Gluconacetobacter diazotrophicus PA1 5: one gene and its partner. The protein of the gene in region 1 binds, or shares a complex with, the protein of each later gene. Links are inferred from orthologs where the notes say so. Each region holds a gene or a part of one and is shown in the gene's direction. Other genes may lie near its edges. The genes, in order: xseA and GDI_RS08860.

Region 1 (8,205 bases):
CCCCTTCGTCCCTGGTGTCGGGTGGGTCAGGCCGTCTGGCGTTGGGCCTGCGGATTGCTTTCCCGTTCCGCGATCTCGGAGAGCAGGGCGTCGGTCCGCTTCTCCTCTTCCAGGGTTTCGGCCAGCAGTTTTTCCGCATCGTCCAGGCCGAGATCGGCGGCCCACGCCCTGAGCGTGCCATAGCGCGCGATCTCGTAATGTTCGATGGCCTGGGCGGACCCGATCAGCACGGCGTCCGCCGCCTTGGTCGAGCCGAATTCCTCGAGGTCTTCCTCCATTTCGGCCAGGATGCCCTGCGTTGCCTCGCAGGTCTTGGCCCGGGGGGCGCGGCCGATGATGCCGAAGACGTCGTTCAGGCGTTCGACGTGGGTGGCGGTCTCGGTCGCGTGGGTTTCGAACGCCTTCTTGAGATCCGGCGCCTGGGCGGCGTGCACCGACCTGCGGAGCGCCTTCAGGATCTGCTTTTCGGCGAAATAGATGTCCTTCAGCGTTTCGTAGAACGCGTCGGACAGAGTCTTGTCCTGGGTTGCCATGATGATTGCCTTTCCATTTTATGGCCCCGCACGGGGTCGGCAAACGTCGTCCCGGAAAATCAGCCTCTACACGTGCAGGTTCTGCTGGAGAGGGCGGCGTTGCGTCCGCGGGATATCGGTGGTCCACGCGGCGTCCTGTCGCGCAGGGAGCGTTGGCCCGTATCCGGGATATCCTGGCGATCGGAATCGTTACGCGCATACGCGGATATGACTCCCCCAATGGAAAGCCACATCCGAAAATACGCGTTTTGGTCTGGATGGTTTCCGGACGGCGGGAATTTCTCCCGCCGTGGCTCAGGACGAGGCGCGCAGCGCCCGCTCGCCGATGTCGCGGCGCCAGACCGCGTCGTCCCAGCGGATGGCGGCCACGCCGTCATAGGCGCGGGCGCGGGCCTGGGCCAGGGTGGGGCCGGTGGCGCAGACCGTCAGCACGCGCCCGCCCGCCGCCACGATCCGGCCCTGGTCGTCGCGCCTGGTGCCGGCATGGAAGACGTGCACCCCCGGAAGCGCCCCGGCCTGTTCCAGGCCCGCGATCACGCCGCCGGCGGCGGGCCTGCCGGGATAGCCGCGCGCGGCCAGCACGATGCTGACGGAATGGTCGTCGGAAAAGCGGATGTCCGCCGCGTCCAGCGTGCCGTCCGCGACCGAGGCCAGGGCGGGCAGCAGGTCGGATTGCAGGCGGATCAGCAGGGCCTGGGCCTCGGGGTCGCCGAAGCGGACATTGTATTCGATCAGCTTGGGGCCGTCTTCGGTCAGCATCAGCCCGGCGAAGATCACGCCCCGGAACGGCGTGCCGCGACGGACCATCTCGGCCAGCATCGGGCGGACCAGCAGGTCCAGCGCCGCTTCCTGCCGCGCGCGGTCGAACCCGGCGGGGGGTGACACCGCGCCCATGCCGCCGGTGTTCGGGCCGGTATCGCCCTCGCCGATGCGCTTGTGGTCCTGCGCCGCGCCGATCAGCACGGCGGTATCGTCGGCGCAGAAGGCGAACAGCGAGATTTCGTCGCCGGTCAGGCATTCCTCGATCACCACCGACCGGCCGGCCTCGCCCAGGGCGGCGTCGTCCATCATGGCGCGGATCGCCTCCTCGGCCTCGGCCACGGTCTGGGCCACGACGACGCCCTTGCCGGCCGCCAGCCCGTCGGCCTTGATCACGATCGGCGCGCCGCGACGGCGGACGAAGTCCAGCGCCGGGGCGGCGGCGTCGAACCGTTCCCACCGCGCGGTGGGGATGGACGCCGCGTCGCAGATTTCCTTGGTGAAGCTCTTGCTGCCTTCCAGTTCCGCCGCCGCGCGGCTGGGGCCGGCGCAGGGGATGCCGGCCTGGGCGCAGGCGTCGGCCAGGCCCGCGACCAGCGGGGCCTCGGGGCCCGGCACCACCAGGTCGATCCGCTCGGCCCGGGCCAGGGCGACCAGGGCGGGTACGTCGTCGGCGGCGATGGCGACGTTGGTGCCCAGCGCCGCCGTGCCGGGGTTGCCGGGGGCGATGAACAGGGCCTCGAGCCTGGGCGAGCGCGCGATCGCTTCCGCCATCGCATGTTCCCGTCCGCCCGATCCGACCAGCAGCACCCGCATCCCATCCGCTCCAACAGTTCACGCCCGGCCTGGTTCATACTCAGGCTTCCGGGGACGCCGTCTCTATCATACCCTGTGGCGATGGACGAACCTCTTCGCGACTCCGGCACGGCCGGGGCGGGCAACGTGCCCGAATATTCGGTCTCCGAGATTTCGGGGGCGATCCGGCGCACGCTGGAGGGCACGTTCGGCCGGGTGCGCGTGCGCGGCGAGATCACGGAATTCAAGCGCTATCCGTCCGGGCATCTCTATTTCTCGCTGAAGGACGAGGGGGGGAAGATCTCCTCGGTGGTGTGGCGCGGGTCGGTGTCGCGGCTGGGGCTGAAGCCGGAAAACGGGGTCGAGGTCGTGGCGACGGGCAAGATCTCGTCCTATGGCGAACGCTCGTCCTACCAGTTGATCATCGACCGGCTGGACTACGCGGGCGAGGGCGCGCTGCTGGCGCGGATCGAGCGGCTGCGGCTGAAGCTGGCGGCGGAGGGGCTGTTCGACGCGGCGGGCAAGCGGGCGCTGCCGTTCCTGCCCGACGTGATCGGCGTGGTGACGTCCGCCCAGGGGGCGGTGATGCACGATATCCGCACCACCATCGCGCGGCGCTTTCCCCGCCGGCTGCTGGTCTGGCCGGTCGCGGTGCAGGGCGAGGCGGCGGCCGCGCAGATCGCCGCCGCCATCGCGGGGTTCGACGCCATCGACGGCAGGGGGCCGATCCCGCGCCCCGACGTGCTGATCGTCGCGCGCGGCGGCGGGTCGCTGGAAGACCTGATGGCCTTCAACGACGAGGTGGTGCTGCGGGCGGCGGCGGCGTGCCGCATTCCGCTGATTTCCGCCGTGGGGCACGAAACCGACACCACGCTGATCGATTTCGTGTCGGACCGGCGCGCGCCCACCCCCACGGCGGCGGCCGAACTGGCGGCCCCGGCCAGGGCCGAGCTGGTGGCCGATCTGGGGCATCGCGCGGCCCGGCTGACCAGCGGGCTGGCGCGCCTGACGCAGACGCTGCGGCTGCGGCTGGACCGGGCGGCGGCCCGTCTGCCCGACCTGCCGTCGCTGCTGGGCACGGCGCGGATGCGGCTGGACGATCGCGGCCACCGGCTGGACATGGCGCTGCCGGCGCTGGTCGCGCGGCGGCGCGCGGCGCTGCTGGCGGTGGAACGGGCCATGCCGTCCGCCAGCCTGCTGACCGGCCCGCGCCGGGCCAGGCTGGCGCTGGCGGCCAGCCACCTGCAATCCGGCCTGCGCCAGGCCCTGCGCGACGGGCACGCGCGGGCGGACAGGACGCGCCTGCGCCCGGCCCCGCTGGCGGCGATGCTGCGCGAGCGGCGTGCCCACCTGGCCGGGCTGGCCGGGCGGCTGGAGTCGTTGTCGCCCATGGCGGTGCTGGAACGCGGCTATGTCCTGGTGCGCGACCCGGCGGGGGTGCCCGTCACCCGCGCCGCCGACGTCCGTCCGGGCGGCCGGCTGGTGCTGATCTTCGCGGATGGCGAGGCGGCGGTGCGCGCCGACAGGTCCGGCGAGGCCGCCCAGGGGCGGCTGGATATCTGAAAGGCAGCGGATCTTGAAACAGCTTCTCCTCTCGCCGTCCGGGCGTGCCCGGCCGGCCCTGTTCCTGCCGGTGCTGCTGCTGCCCGTGCTGTGCCTGATGGGGTGCGCGGCGCAGCCGGTGCCGCCCACGGCCCGGACGGCGCCGGCCCGCCGGCCGCCGCTGCAATTCGCGCCTGGCACGGTGGTCGAAACGCCCCCGCCGGCGAACGAGGCGCAACTGGTCAACGACCCCTCCGCCCCCGCCGACACGCCGCTGTGCGGCGCCGCGGCGCGCGAGGGGCTGGCCATGGCCGCCAGGGTGAACCCGGCGCCCCTGGCCTCGGGCAATGCCTGCACCGCCAATGCCTGTTTCGATCCGCTGACCGGGACCTATATCGGGGCCGACGGAAACCGGCACGTGTGCCGGTAGACGCCTGTTCCGGGCCGCTCCCGCCTGTCCTGCCCGCATTCGCGGAGCAGGCCCGAAGGCGCGAAATCCGGCCGGTCGCACAACCGTTATCGGGAAACGGCCGTGCGGCGCAGGTTCTGATTGACAGTCGGCGGGGCGGGGCAACATCGTTCCATCATGACCGGCCATTCCCCTGTGGATGGCGCCGATGACGGTGCGGCGACCGTCCATCACTTCCCCCTGCGGCGCATGTTGCCGCTGGAGGATGCTGCGCTTTACCTGGGCATTCCCGCGCGGCGGCTGCGGATCCTGGGCCTGCTGAATGCGGGCCCGCGTCCGGCGGCACGCCATGGCAGGAATGCGATGTACCGGGTCGAGGACCTGGATCGCTATGTGGCCACGCTGTATGCGGAGGCGCGGATTTCCATGGCCGAGCAGGCGCGGCAGCGGCAGGAATGGCGGGTCCGCGCCGCCACGACGGTCGATTTCGACGCGCATGGCCGGCGGCGCGGGCCGGTCGATCCCTGCATGCAGATCCTGACCCTGAACGCGCTGGTGTCGGTGGGCAGCCCCCTGGTGCTGAAGATGCTGTTCGTATCGGGGCTGGGGGTGATCTTCCTGTCGCATACGCCGCTGGTGTGGCGGCTGTAGGGAACAGCGGGCGTGACGCCGGGAACATTGGCATCACGCACCGGCGTCACACCTGCCTGTGTAGGATTGAATTGTAACCAAATTATGACCCGCGTTCCGGCATTCGGGCCTTCAGCACGATGATGTCGCCGCGCAGGGGGGAACGGGCGGCCCCATCGGCGGCAGGGGCGCGCGTTCGCCCACCGGTGGCGGGGGCACCACCTGCGGCACGGTGGGCGGCAGCGCCTGGACGTCCGTGGGCTGGGCCGGGGGAATCGCCTGGCCGGGATAATAGATCGGCCCGCGATAGTTCGGGGCCGTCTGCGCCGCGTTCAGGCGGTCGATGAGCGAATCGCCGGTGCCGTCGGGATAGGCGGAATGCGGCTGTGCGGCCCGGGAGGGCGCGGCCGGCGGCGGGGCCGCCCGGGCAGCCAGGGGCGCGACCCAGGGGATGGCCAGGGCGGCCGGCAGCAGGACGGTCCGCAGCAGGGCGGCCCGTGGCGTCCGGGTAGGGCTGGAGTGCGTTGTCATCGGGGCTGTCTTTCGCGTGGTGATGGGTGGTGCCGGAACGCGGCCCGGTGGCGCATGGTTTTGTGTCCCGTTCGGCATCGCGCGCCCCGCTTTCCGGCGGTCGAGGACTGTTCAGGTCCCTGGCGATCCGCTAGGCAACAAGACATGTCCTTTCTGCTTCGCGCCCTGCCGCGCCCCATGCAACTGTCACGGACCGCGACCATGATCGATTTTCCCCGTGTTCCTGGCCATCGGACCGGGATGACCCCGCTTGGCCGGCGGATTCTGGCCGGCCTGTGCGTCGCGGCCGCGATGGGCGCGGGCCTGGCGCCCGCCGCTGCGCCGGCCGCCCCCGCCCCGGCCGCGGCCAGCCAGGACGGTGTGGCCGGCGGTGGGCCCCCGCCCGTGCTGCCGGCCCCCCCGGTGCCCGATTTCGGCCCGCTGCCCGCGGGCGCCCGCCCGCCGCAGCCGGTGATCGGCGTGTTCGATACCAACGAGATCATGCGCCAGTCCGTCGCCGTCCAGCAGGTCGAGCAGGAAATGGGAACCCGGCGCGAGGCGCTGATCCACGATGTCCGAGCCGAGGAGGAACAGATCCAGGCCCTGCGCCAGCGCATGCTGAATGCCCCCCGCGACCAGGCCGAGGCCCAGCAGCGCGCGCTGCAGCAGCGCCTGGCGGCCGACCGGCAGAAATTCGGCAACCGCAACCGTATCCTGCAGGAAGACACCCAGATCGCGCTGAACCAGGTCCAGCGCGAGGTGGACCAGGTTCTGGCCACGGTGGCGAAGTCGCGCGGACTGACGATCGTGGTGCAGTCCAGCGGCACGGTCCTGCATGGGCCGCAGGTCGATATCAGCGAGCAGGTTGCCAGCCGGCTGAACGCCGTGCTGCCGCATGTCTACCTGCCCGCGGCGAACGAGGACCCGGAAGTGATCGCGAAATCGGGCAAGTTCCCCACCGCGCCCGTGCAGATGACCGACCCGAACCAGCAGGGGTAAAGCCTGTCTCTGCGGAGGCGCGCCGACGACGAACCGGCGCGCCCGGTCACAGGATTTCGATATGGCTCTTGAAGCCCAGCAGCGTGGCGTTGCGCAGGTTGGACTGGGCGTTGGGGTTGAAATAATATTCGAACACCGGCTGGAACACCACGCCACGGCAGACATGGATGGCGTAGTTCACTTCCAGCACCTCGGCATGGCCCTGGATGCCGGTCGCGTGGTTCGGCAGGGACTTTCCCACGTTCATCAGGTACCCGTCGGTCAGCGACACCCCACGGTCGATTTTGGTATAGGTAAACGCGGCGCCGATCGTGTCGAAGGGGCGCGAGGGCCAGAAACCCCGGTCCAGGAAGGCGACATAGCCCACGTAGTTCCGCAGTGACGTATGCGGATCGTTATAGGTGATGCCGGTCAGCATCGTGATTCCGGCATCCTTGCCGCCACCTTTCGGGTGATAGAGCCGCTGGTCGAACATCGCCCAGCTTTCCCATCCCGCGCTGTGCATGCGCGGCGCGCGGCCGCTCAGCGCGTAGGGCCGCCCGTCGTTGTCGAACAGGTTGTCGGGCATCGGTTCGTCCAGCGCCGCCGCCCCGACCTTGTAATGTCCGGGCAGCGTGCCGTGCCCGAACACGGGTTCCCATCCCGTTTCGACGGGGATGGTGTAGCCCAGGATGTTGGACCCGTTGAACTTGAACCCGGTGCGGTGCTGGGCCACGGCATAGACGCCGTTTTCCATCGGATAGACACCGGTCTGGATATAGGTGGCGCGGGTGGGTCGGCCCCGGACGCGGAACCCCCAGGTCGAGGCCGGATAGCCTGGCATGTAGTTCGAATCCGTAATGCCCTTGGGGCGGCCGCACATGCTGCCGTTCATGAAATTGCAGAACAGCGGGCTGGCCGCGAAATCCGACGCCAGGGGAATACGCCCCGCCGCGATGGCCAGGCGGCCGCCGAACAGGGTTTCCTCGCCATAGGCCAGCACCAGATGCACCGCGACGTTGCCGCCGCCGCCGTAATCTTCCGACGCGTGGTCCAGCCAGTCGCCGAACATGCGGTTGGCGGTGGTGCCGTACCGCCCCACCGTGATGACATGGGTGGCAAAGCCGGCCAGGCCCGCCAGCTTCTCCCAGTTGATGTCCAGTTCGTTGGCGTACTGACCGGCATTGCTGGCGCCCTGGCGATAATTCCGGAATCCGGGGGTCGGCTGCGTCAGCGCGCCCGCGAATTCGTTGGTGTTGTCGAACAGGAAATTGATGCCGCGATCGCGCAGGTATCTCGTCAGCCCGAACGGGTTGGGAAACAGCGCCTCGGGCTGGGAAAAGGGCGGAACGGATGTCGTCAGCGACGCCGCCGCGGGCAGCGGCGTGCTGACGCGGATGCTGGGGGCCGAGCCGATATCGTTATCGAGCACCTGCGCGTGTGCGGCGGGGATGCAATGCGGCAGAAGGGTGCTGAGCGCGCAGGCCGTCAGTCCGCGACGAAAGGACCGGTCGATGCGCCGGACAGAGAGGAACCGCATTGAGGGGGCAACTGACCGCTGAGTCGAAAGGAAAAGGCGCACCACGTATCACGTTTCAGCATGGCTGTCCCCGCATTGCCGCGTCAATACAAGAAAATTATCCGGTTTTGCCTGCCCGGGCGCGGCTTGCCTGTTCCGGCGTCAGGATGGAGATTGGACCGCGAACCCGGGACGGAACCGGGACCACGGGAAGCGGGAGCGAAGGGAATGACGACGAAGACATGGCATGCCGACCCTCTGACCTGGGGCCATGGCCCGAGAGTGTTCGAGATGTTCCTGGAGCCGACCTGCCCGTTTTCCGTCCGCGCCTTCGGCAAGCTGGACGACCTGCTGGCGCAGGCGGGCATGGATCGGATTACCGTCAGGCTCCGCCTGCAATCGCAACCCTGGCACATGTATTCCGGGGTGATCGTGCGCTGCATCCTGGCGGCGTCCACCCTGCCGGGGGGGCGGGAGACCGCCCGGGCCGTGATGGCGGCGGTGGTGGCTCATCGCGAGGAATTCGAATT
Region 2 (9,188 bases), 1.7 Mb from region 1 along the record:
TACGCCGCCCCCCAGCACGATGACGTCGGGGTCGAGGAAGTTGATCGCCATGGCGCAGGCCCGCGCCATGCGGTCCATATAGCGGTCCAGCGCCCCGATCGCCGTCTGGTCCCCGTCCTCGGCCGCGCTTTCGATCCCGGCGGTGCTGCGGTTGCCCGGTCCCTTCCAGTCCTGGGCCAGGGCCGACCCGCTCAGATAGCGTTCCAGGCAGCCCTCGTTGCCGCAGAAGCATTTGGGCAGCGGCATTTCCTCGATTCGCGGCCAGGGCAGCGGCACGTGTCCCCATTCCCCGGCAATGTGATGGGCGCCGATCAGCAGCTTGCCGTTCACGATGATGCCGGCACCCATGCCGGTGCCGATGATCACGCCAAGGACCACGCCGAATCCCGCGCCCGCGCCGTCCACGGCCTCGGACAGGGCGAAGCAGTTGGCGTCGTTCTCGACCCGGACCTCGCGCCCCACGGCGGCGGTCAGGTCGCGGCCGAACGGCTGGTTGTTCAGCCACGTCGCGTTGGCGTTCTTGATGACGCCGGTGTCTGGGCTGATCGAACCCGGAATGCCGATCCCGACGGTCCCCTGGCCGCCCAGTTCCGTGTCCACGCCCGCGACGAGGTCGCGGATGGCGGTGATCGCGCCGTCATAATAGCCCGGGTTGACGATGCGCCGCCGGACGAGTTCCTGCCCGTCCTTACGGGCCAGAGCTGCAATCTCGATCTTGGTCCCGCCGAAATCGATCCCGATCCGATAGTCGGTCATGTCCATCCCGTAATCCGTGATATTTTCTATGGAGGCTGATTCTTTTATGGTGTGTCGGTCCATGTCGTAAAGACAGCCGGTAAGCGGGCGTTTCCACCCTCCCCCGGCGCCCTTGCCTCCGGAGATTCCATGTCATGAGCGAGACCGTGCTCGACGTCAAAGGGCTGAGCTGCCCCCTTCCCGTACTGAAGGCCAACCGGGCCCTGCGCGGCATGCGGCCCGGCGACCGGCTGCGCGTGGTGGCCACCGACCGCGCCAGTGTGGCGGATTTCCAGGCTTTTTGCCGCGAGACCGGCCATGCGCTGATCGCGTTCGGCGAGGATGCGGGCGTGCTTTCCTTCGTCATCCGCCGCCGTCCCGAGCAGGCACCGGCCACCGATCCCGGCAGTTAGACGGCTTATTTTCGCATTCGTTCCAAAGACGTGGCCCAAATGCCACAAGCTGCACAAATTCATGTCATATCCCCTACGCCCTTGGCAGAAGCGCCCGGCAGGGAGTAATTCCTCCGCCTCATGATGGAAGTATCGCACCCATGACGGAAGACCTGTCCCAGCTCTCCTTCGAAGACGCCCTCGCCCAGTTGGAAGAGATCGTGCGTCAGTTGGAAGGCGGGCAGTTGCGGCTTCAGGACGCCATCGCGTCCTATGAGCGGGGTGCGGCCCTGAGACGATATTGCGACACCAAGCTGAACGAGGCCGACGCCCGCGTTCAGGCGATTATCCAGCGCGCCGATGGCGCGCTGGAGACGAAATCTATGGATTGATGCGCCGATGAGCCAGACAACTGCGACAGCCCACATGGAGAACTCCGCGGATCGCGCCAGCCTGCTGCGGTCCTCCCTGTCGAACAGGGCGACGGCCATCGAGGCCGCGATCGACAGCCTTCTTCCGCCGGTGCCGGGCGCCGAAGGCCGGGTGGTGGACGCGATGCGCTATGCGACGCTGGGCGGCGGCAAGCGGCTGCGCGGCTACCTGACGGCGGAGGTCGCAAGCCTGTTCGGCGTGGAGCCCGCCCGGGCCTATCGGGTCGCCGCATCGGTCGAGATGCTGCATGCCTATTCACTGGTGCATGACGACCTGCCGGCGATGGATAATGACGACCTGCGCCGCGGCCAGCCTTCGACGCACAGGAAATTCGACGAGGCCACCGCCATCCTGGCCGGTGATGCCCTGCAGACCATGGCCTTCGAGATCCTGACGGACACCGCGACCCACCCCAGCGCCACCATCCGCATCGGCCTGGTCGCGGCGCTGGCCGCCGCGTCGGGCGCCGCCGGCATGGTCGGCGGCCAGATGATCGACATGGATGGCGAGGGCCGCGCCCTTTCGCTGCCCGAGGTCGAGCGCCTGCACGCGCTGAAGACCGGCTGCCTGATCCGCTACGCGGCGGAAGCCGGGGCGATCCTGGGCGACGCGGACCTGCCGGCGCGCGCGCGCATCGCGGCCTATGGGCGCGACCTGGGCGCCGCCTTCCAGATCGCCGACGACGTGCTGGACGCCACGGCCAGCGCCGAGGAACTGGGCAAGACCGCCGGCAAGGACCAGGCCGCGGGCAAATCCACCTATGTCGCCCTGCTGGGCGTCGACGGCGCCGCGCGCGAGGCGCGGCGTGTGGCCGAACAGGCCGAATCGCATCTTGATGTTTTCGGTGCCGAAGCCGACAGGCTCCGGAATCTCGTCCAGTACGTGGTCGATCGCAGGAGCTGAGTATCATGTCCGAACAGAACACAGGCGCACAGCCGGGGGGCTCGGTTCCGACGCGTGGCCGCTTTCCGCTGCTGGACCGGGTGGCGTATCCCGAGGACCTGCGGAACCTGTCGGTGGAGCAGCTGAAGCAGCTGGCCGAGGAATTGCGGGCCGAGACGGTGGACGCGGTATCCACCACCGGCGGGCACCTGGGCGCGTCGCTGGGCGTGGTGGAGCTGACGGTGGCGCTGCACGCGGTGTTCGACACCCCGGCCGACCGGGTGATCTGGGATGTCGGCCACCAGGCCTATCCGCACAAGATCCTGACCGGACGGCGCGAGCGCATCCGCACCCTGCGCCAGCCCGGCGGCCTGTCGGGCTTCACCCGCCGGTGCGAGAGCGAATACGACCCGTTCGGCGCCGCCCATTCCTCGACCTCGATCTCCGCCGGGCTGGGCATGGCGGTGGCGCACCACCTGCGCGCCGAGCACGACCCCGCCTATCGCGAGCGCAACGTCGTCGCCGTCATCGGTGACGGCTCGATTTCCGCCGGCATGGCCTACGAGGCGATGAACAACGCCTCGGTCGCCGGTCCCGGCGCCGGGCGGCTGATCGTGGTGCTGAACGACAACGAGATGTCGATCGCGCCCCCGGTCGGCGCCATGTCCAACTACCTGTCGCGGCTGATGTCCTCGCGCCAGTTCCTCGGCCTGCGCGACCTGGCCGGCAAGGTGGCCCGCCGCCTGCCCGAGCGGCTGGAGCGCACCGCCAAGAAGGCCGATGAATATGCCCGCGGCATGATCACCGGCGGCACCCTGTTCGAGGAGCTGGGCTTCTACTACGTCGGCCCGGTCGACGGCCACGACCTGAACCAGCTGGTGCCGATCCTGCGCAACCTGCGCGACGCCGACGACAAGGGCCCGATCCTGCTGCACATCCTCACCGAGAAGGGACGCGGCTACCGCCCGGCCGAATCGGCGGGTGACAAGTACCACGCGGTGGCCAAGTTCAACGTGGTGACCGGCGAGCAGAAGAAGGCCCCGCCGGGACCGCCCAGCTATACCTCGGTGTTCAGCCGCGAGCTGGTGCGCCGGGCGAAGCAGGACGACACCATCGTCGCCGTCACCGCCGCCATGCCCTCGGGCACCGGGCTGGACGCCTTCGCCCGCGCCTGCCCCGACCGCTTCTTCGACGTCGGCATCGCCGAACAGCATGCGGTGACGTTCGCCGCCGGCATGGCGACCGAGGGGCTGCGGCCGTTCTGCGCCATCTATTCCACCTTCCTGCAGCGCGCCTACGACCAGGTGATGCATGACGTGGTGCTGCAGAACCTGCCGGTGCGCTTCGCCATCGACCGCGCCGGGCTGGTCGGCGCCGACGGCGCCACCCATGCCGGGGCGTTCGACATCAACTATCTGGGCTGCCTGCCGGGCATGACCATCATGGCCCCCAGCGACGAGCTGGAACTGCTGCACATGACGGCGACCGCCTGCGCCTTCGATGCCGGGCCGATCGCCCTGCGCTACCCGCGCGGCAACGGGCTGGGCCTGGCGCTGCCCGAGGCCGGCGAGATCCTGGAGATCGGCCGCGGCCGCATCATCCGCGAGATGGGCCGCCAGTCGGGGCGCGAGACCGGCGGTATCGCCATCCTGTCGCTGGGCACCCGCCTGGCCGAGGTGCTGAAGGCCGCCGACATGCTGGCCGCCCAGGGGCTGGCCCCCACCGTCGCCGACGCCCGCTTCGCCAAGCCGCTGGATACCGCGCTGATCGAGAACCTGGCCCGCAACCACGCCGTGCTGCTGACCATCGAGGACGGCGCCGAGGGCGGTTTCGGCGCCTATGTCATGCACCACCTGGCCCGCACCGGGCTGCTGGACACCATCCGCTTCCGGCCCATGACCCTGCCGGACCGCTTCATCGACCACAACACCCAGGACGCCCAATACCACCAGGCCGGCCTGGACGCCCCAGCCATCGCCGCATGCGCCATGCAGGCCCTGGGGGTTGCCGCGTCCCAACAGACGGCCTGACCGCCCCCGGAAAGGAACGAAGGGGCGCACAGGTGGCCAAGCAACGCGCGGACCAGATGCTGGTCGACCGGGGACTGGTGGAAAGCCGTACCCGCGCCCAGGCGCTGATCCTGGCCGGCCTGGTCTTTTCGGGCGACCGGCGCGTGGCCAAGGCCGGCGACCAGTTGCCCGAGGACGCGCCGCTGCGGCTGAAGGGACAGGATCATCCCTGGGTGTCGCGCGGCGGCATCAAACTGGCGCATGCGCTGGCGCATTTCGGCCTGTCGCCCGAAGGCGGCATCTGCCTGGATGTCGGCGCGTCGACCGGCGGCTTCACCGACGTCCTGCTGACGCACGGCGCGGCAAAAATCTATGCCGTCGATGTCGGGCATGGCCAACTGGCCTGGAAGCTGCGCAGCGACCCGCGCGTGACGGTGCTGGAAAAATGCAACGCCCGCGCGCTGGATGCGACGACGATCCCCGACCCGATCGACGTGCTGGTCTGCGATGCCAGCTTCATCGGCCTGCGCACGGTCCTGCCCGCCGGGCTGGCGTTGTGCCGTCCGGGCGCCGGGGCCGTGGCCCTGATCAAGCCGCAATTCGAGGCCGGGCGCGACGCGGTGGGGCCAAAGGGCGTGGTGCGCGACCCCGCGATCCATGACGCGGTCTGCGCCACCATCCGCGACTGGTGGTCCGCCATGCCCGGCTGGACGGTGCTGGGGATCGAACCCAGCCCGATCACGGGCCCGGAAGGCAACCGCGAATTCCTGATCGCCGCGCGGCGGGACGGATAGTAATTCCCCCATTTGCGTCCGGATGTGATAGGCAGCGCGGATTCCGCCCTTCGCCCACGTCCGTTGCATGAGTACCTGTCCATGACCGCCGTTCCCGCCCCCGCCCAGCAGCCCGCCGAAACCGGACTGGCGGCCTCGATGACCGAGGTCGAACGAAAGCGGATTCTGGCAAAATCCGCGCTGTTCGCCCCACCGGCCGGCGTGCTGCCCGACGGACGGCGCGAACTGGTCGGCCTGTCGCGCGAAGAACTGACGCAGGCGCTGGTGGAAATCGGCGAGAAGCCCTTTCGTACCAAGCAGTTGTGGCACTGGATCTATCACCAGGGCGTCACGGATTTCGCACGCATGTCCTCGATCGCCAAGCCGTTGCAGGCGAAGCTGGCCGAGCGTTTCGTCGTCGGCCGGCCCGATGCGGCGATGGTGCAGACCTCGACGGACGAGACCCGCAAGTTCCTCTTCCGCTTCCGCGACGGGCAGGAGGCCGAGACGGTCTATATCCCCGACCGGCGCGAGGATCGGGGCGCTGTCTGCATTTCCTCGCAGGTCGGCTGCACGCTGTCCTGCACCTTCTGCCATACCGGCACGCAGAAGCTGGTGCGCAACCTGGGGGCGGCGGAAATCGTCGGCCAGTTCATGGCGGCACGCGACAGCTACGGCGAATGGCCCAGCCCAAAGGGCGACACGCCGCGCCTGCTGTCGACCATCGTGCTGATGGGCATGGGCGAGCCGCTGTATAATTACGAGAACATCGCCAAGGCGATGAAGATCATCATGGATGGCGAGGGCATCGGCCTGTCGCGCCGCCGCATTACCCTGTCCACCTCGGGCGTGATCCCGATGATGGACCAGTGCGGGTCCGAACTGGGAATCAACCTCGCGATCTCGCTGCACGCGGTGCGCAACGACCTGCGTGACGAGATCGTCCCGCTGAACCGCAAATATCCGATCGAGGACCTGATCGCGGCGTGCCGCCGCTATCCCACCGCCAGCAACGCACGGCGCATCACGTTCGAATACATCATGTTGCGCGGCGTGAATGACAGCGAGGCCGAAGCCCGCGAACTGGTCCGCCTGATCGCCGGCATCCCCGCGAAGGTCAACCTGATCCCGTTCAACCCGTGGCCCGGCAGCGCCTACAAGCCGTCCACGCGCGAACAACTGGCGAAATTCGCCCAGATCGTGATGGATGCGGGCTTCGCCTCGCCGATCCGCATGCCGCGCGGGCGCGACATCCTGGCCGCGTGCGGCCAGTTGCGGACGGAAAGCGAGCGCGAGCGCCGGAACGCCACGGCCTGAGCCCCGGACACAGGCACGCCGCCGAATTGGCGGCGCGCCCGCTGGCACCGGCGGCGATCCGGTGCTAGGACCCGGAACATCGGTGCGGAACGCCGCATCATCGCGCAGCCTCGACGACAGGAGTGTCCTCCCCATGGCCGTAAAGGACGTCAAGAAGGTCGTGCTCGCCTATTCCGGCGGGCTCGATACATCGGTAATTCTGCGCTGGCTGCAGACCACCTACGGGTGCGAGGTCGTCACCTTCACCGCCGACCTCGGCCAGGGCGAGGAACTGGAACCCGCCCGCAAGAAGGCCGAAATGTTCGGCGTGAAGGAAATCTTCGTCGAGGACCTGCGCGAGACCTTCGTCAAGGACTTCGTCTTCCCGATGTTCCGCGCCAACACGCTGTATGAAGGCCAGTACCTGCTGGGGACCTCCATCGCGCGTCCGCTGATCGCCCAGCGCCAGATCGAAATCGCCGAGGCCGTGGGTGCCGACGCCGTGGCCCATGGCGCGACGGGCAAGGGCAACGACCAGGTGCGCTTCGAACTGGCCTATTACGCGCTGAAGCCCGACGTGACGGTCATCTCCCCCTGGCGGGAATGGGACCTGACCTCGCGCACGCGGCTGCTGGCCTTCGCCGAGGAACATCAGATCCCTATCGCGAAGGACAAGCGCGGCGAGGCCCCGTTCTCGGTCGATGCCAACCTGCTGCACTCCTCGTCCGAAGGCAAGCTGCTGGAAGACCCTGCCGTCGCACCCGATGAAATCGTCTTCCAGCGCACGATCTCGCCCGAGGCCGCGCCGGACGTCGCGACCGAAATCGCGATCGATTTCGTCTCGGGCGACCCGGTGGCGCTGAACGGCGTCACCCTGTCCCCCGCCACGCTGCTGGCGCGGCTGAACGAACTGGGCAAGGCCAACGGGATCGGGCGGCTGGACCTGGTGGAAAACCGCTTCGTCGGCATGAAGTCGCGCGGCATCTACGAAACGCCGGGCGGCACCATCCTGCTGGCGGCGCATCGCAGCATGGAAACCATCACGCTGGACCGCGAGGCCGGGCACCTGAAGGACAGCCTGATGCCCCGCTATGCCGAACTGATCTATAACGGCTTCTGGTTCTCGCCCGAGCGGCGCATGCTCCAGGCCCTGATCGACGAAAGCCAGCATTCCGTGACCGGACGCGTGCGGCTGAAGCTGTACAAGGGCAATGTGATCTGCGTCGGGCGGGAAAGCCCCCATAGCCTGTACGATACCCGCGTTGTGACATTCGAAGACGACGAAGGGGCGTATAATCAAAGCGATGCACTGGGCTTCATCAAGCTGAACGCCCTGCGTCTGCGTCTGGGCGCGCAGATCGGACGGCGCGGCGGCGCGCTGTAGGATCGCGTCCCGCATGTCGTTCCATTCGTCCTGTCTGACCGAGGTGTCATGAAACGTCTGTCCCGCTTCATTCCCCTCCTTCTCGCTTCTTCCCTGGCCCTGCCGCTGGCGGCCTGCGGGGGGAGCCGCCCCGAGGAATACAAGCCGGAGATGACCCCGGCGCAATTCATGGCCAAGGTCCGGGCCGAGCCCGGCGTCCAGTCGCTGCCCGACGGCCTGGCCTACAAGGTCCTGAAATCCGGCCCCAAGGACGGGCAGAGCCCCGTTCCGGGCGATGTCATGATGGTGATCTACGAAGGCCGCCTGCCCGAAGGCGGCATCTTCGACAGTTCGGACCAGCACGGCCAGGGCGCCTATATGCAGATGCCGCTGGACGGCGTCATCAAGGGCTGGATGGAAGGCCTGCCGCTGATGCATGTCGGCGATATCTGGATGCTCTACGTTCCGCCGGAACTGGGGTATGGCCATCGCTCGATGGGCATCATCCCGGCGGACAGCCCGCTGGTCTTCAAGATCCAGCTTCTGGGTGTCTCCAAGCCGCAGTAGCCGGCATGTCCCCCCGGACCGGACGGCTTGACCGGACGGGGGGAAACGCCTGAAAAGAACGGCCATGCAACGCATCTTTTCCGGCATTCAGCCGACCGGCATTCCGCAATTGGGCAACTATCTGGGCGCGATCCGCAACTGGGTCGCGCTGCAGCAGGACCATGAGTGCATCTTCTGCCTCGTGGACCTGCACGCCATCACGGTGTGGCAGGACCCTGAGGCGCTGCGCCAGCAGACGCTGGCCCAGACCGCCGTGCTGTTGGCGGCGGGGATCGACCCCAAGGCCCATATCCTGTTCAACCAGTCCGCCGTCAGCGCCCATGCCCGGCTGGGCTGGATCTTCAACTGCGTGTCGCGCCTGGGCTGGCTGAACCGGATGACGCAGTTCAAGGACAAGGCCGGCAAGGACCGCGAAAACCATTCGGCCGGCCTGTATATCTACCCCAACCTGATGGCGGCCGACATCCTGGCCTACAAGGCGACGCGGGTGCCCGTCGGGGACGACCAGCGCCAGCATCTGGAACTGGCTAACGACATCGCACAGAAATTCAACCACGATTACGGCGTGGACTTCTTCCCGGCGATCGAGGCCCTGATTCCTGCCGGCGCCGCGCGGGTCATGAGCCTGCGCGACGGCACCAAGAAGATGTCCAAATCCGATCCGTCGGCCCAGAGCCGGATCGAGATGACCGACGACGCCGACGCGATCGCGCTGAAGATCCGCCGGGCCAAGACCGAC

Evidence for each region.
Region 2: the proteins of xseA (region 1) and GDI_RS08860 are in contact, whole or in part, in a cryo-EM structure (PDB 8TXR), measured with the Escherichia coli proteins. The link is inferred for Gluconacetobacter diazotrophicus PA1 5 from one-to-one orthologs.

What each region holds. Positions count from the first base shown.
Region 1 is NC_010125.1:3,615,345-3,623,549, reverse strand. The notes cover bases 1,603-4,419. They hold xseA (exodeoxyribonuclease VII large subunit), read left to right. Parts: upstream 1,603-2,189; coding sequence 2,190-3,650; downstream 3,651-4,419. Other genes in these bases: GDI_RS16660 (helix-turn-helix domain-containing protein), read left to right, coding at 4,216-4,419; GDI_RS16665 (BA14K family protein), read left to right, coding at 3,664-4,059; purD (phosphoribosylamine--glycine ligase), read right to left, coding at 1,603-2,108. Outside these bases: GDI_RS16680 (YciE/YciF ferroxidase family protein), read right to left, coding at 27-533; more of purD, read right to left, coding at 828-1,602; more of GDI_RS16660, read left to right, coding at 4,420-4,689; GDI_RS16655 (hypothetical protein), read right to left, coding at 4,801-5,199; GDI_RS16650 (OmpH family outer membrane protein), read left to right, coding at 5,344-6,177; GDI_RS16645 (carbohydrate porin), read right to left, coding at 6,224-7,696; GDI_RS16640 (DsbA family protein), read left to right, coding at 7,904-8,205. UniProt on the Escherichia coli protein: Bidirectionally degrades single-stranded DNA into large acid-insoluble oligonucleotides, which are then degraded further into small acid-soluble oligonucleotides.
Region 2 is NC_010125.1:1,893,207-1,902,394, reverse strand. What follows is about bases 1-2,903. They hold GDI_RS08860 (exodeoxyribonuclease VII small subunit), read left to right. Parts: upstream 1-1,288; coding sequence 1,289-1,519; downstream 1,520-2,903. Other genes in these bases: dxs (1-deoxy-D-xylulose-5-phosphate synthase), read left to right, coding at 2,468-2,903; GDI_RS08855 (polyprenyl synthetase family protein), read left to right, coding at 1,527-2,462; GDI_RS08865 (sulfurtransferase TusA family protein), read left to right, coding at 891-1,148; GDI_RS08870 (ROK family protein), read right to left, coding at 1-756. Outside these bases: more of dxs, read left to right, coding at 2,904-4,471; GDI_RS08845 (TlyA family RNA methyltransferase), read left to right, coding at 4,504-5,244; 23S rRNA (adenine(2503)-C(2))-methyltransferase RlmN, read left to right, coding at 5,326-6,540; GDI_RS08835 (argininosuccinate synthase), read left to right, coding at 6,674-7,903; GDI_RS08830 (FKBP-type peptidyl-prolyl cis-trans isomerase), read left to right, coding at 7,952-8,449; trpS (tryptophan--tRNA ligase), read left to right, coding at 8,514-9,188. UniProt on the Escherichia coli protein: Bidirectionally degrades single-stranded DNA into large acid-insoluble oligonucleotides, which are then degraded further into small acid-soluble oligonucleotides.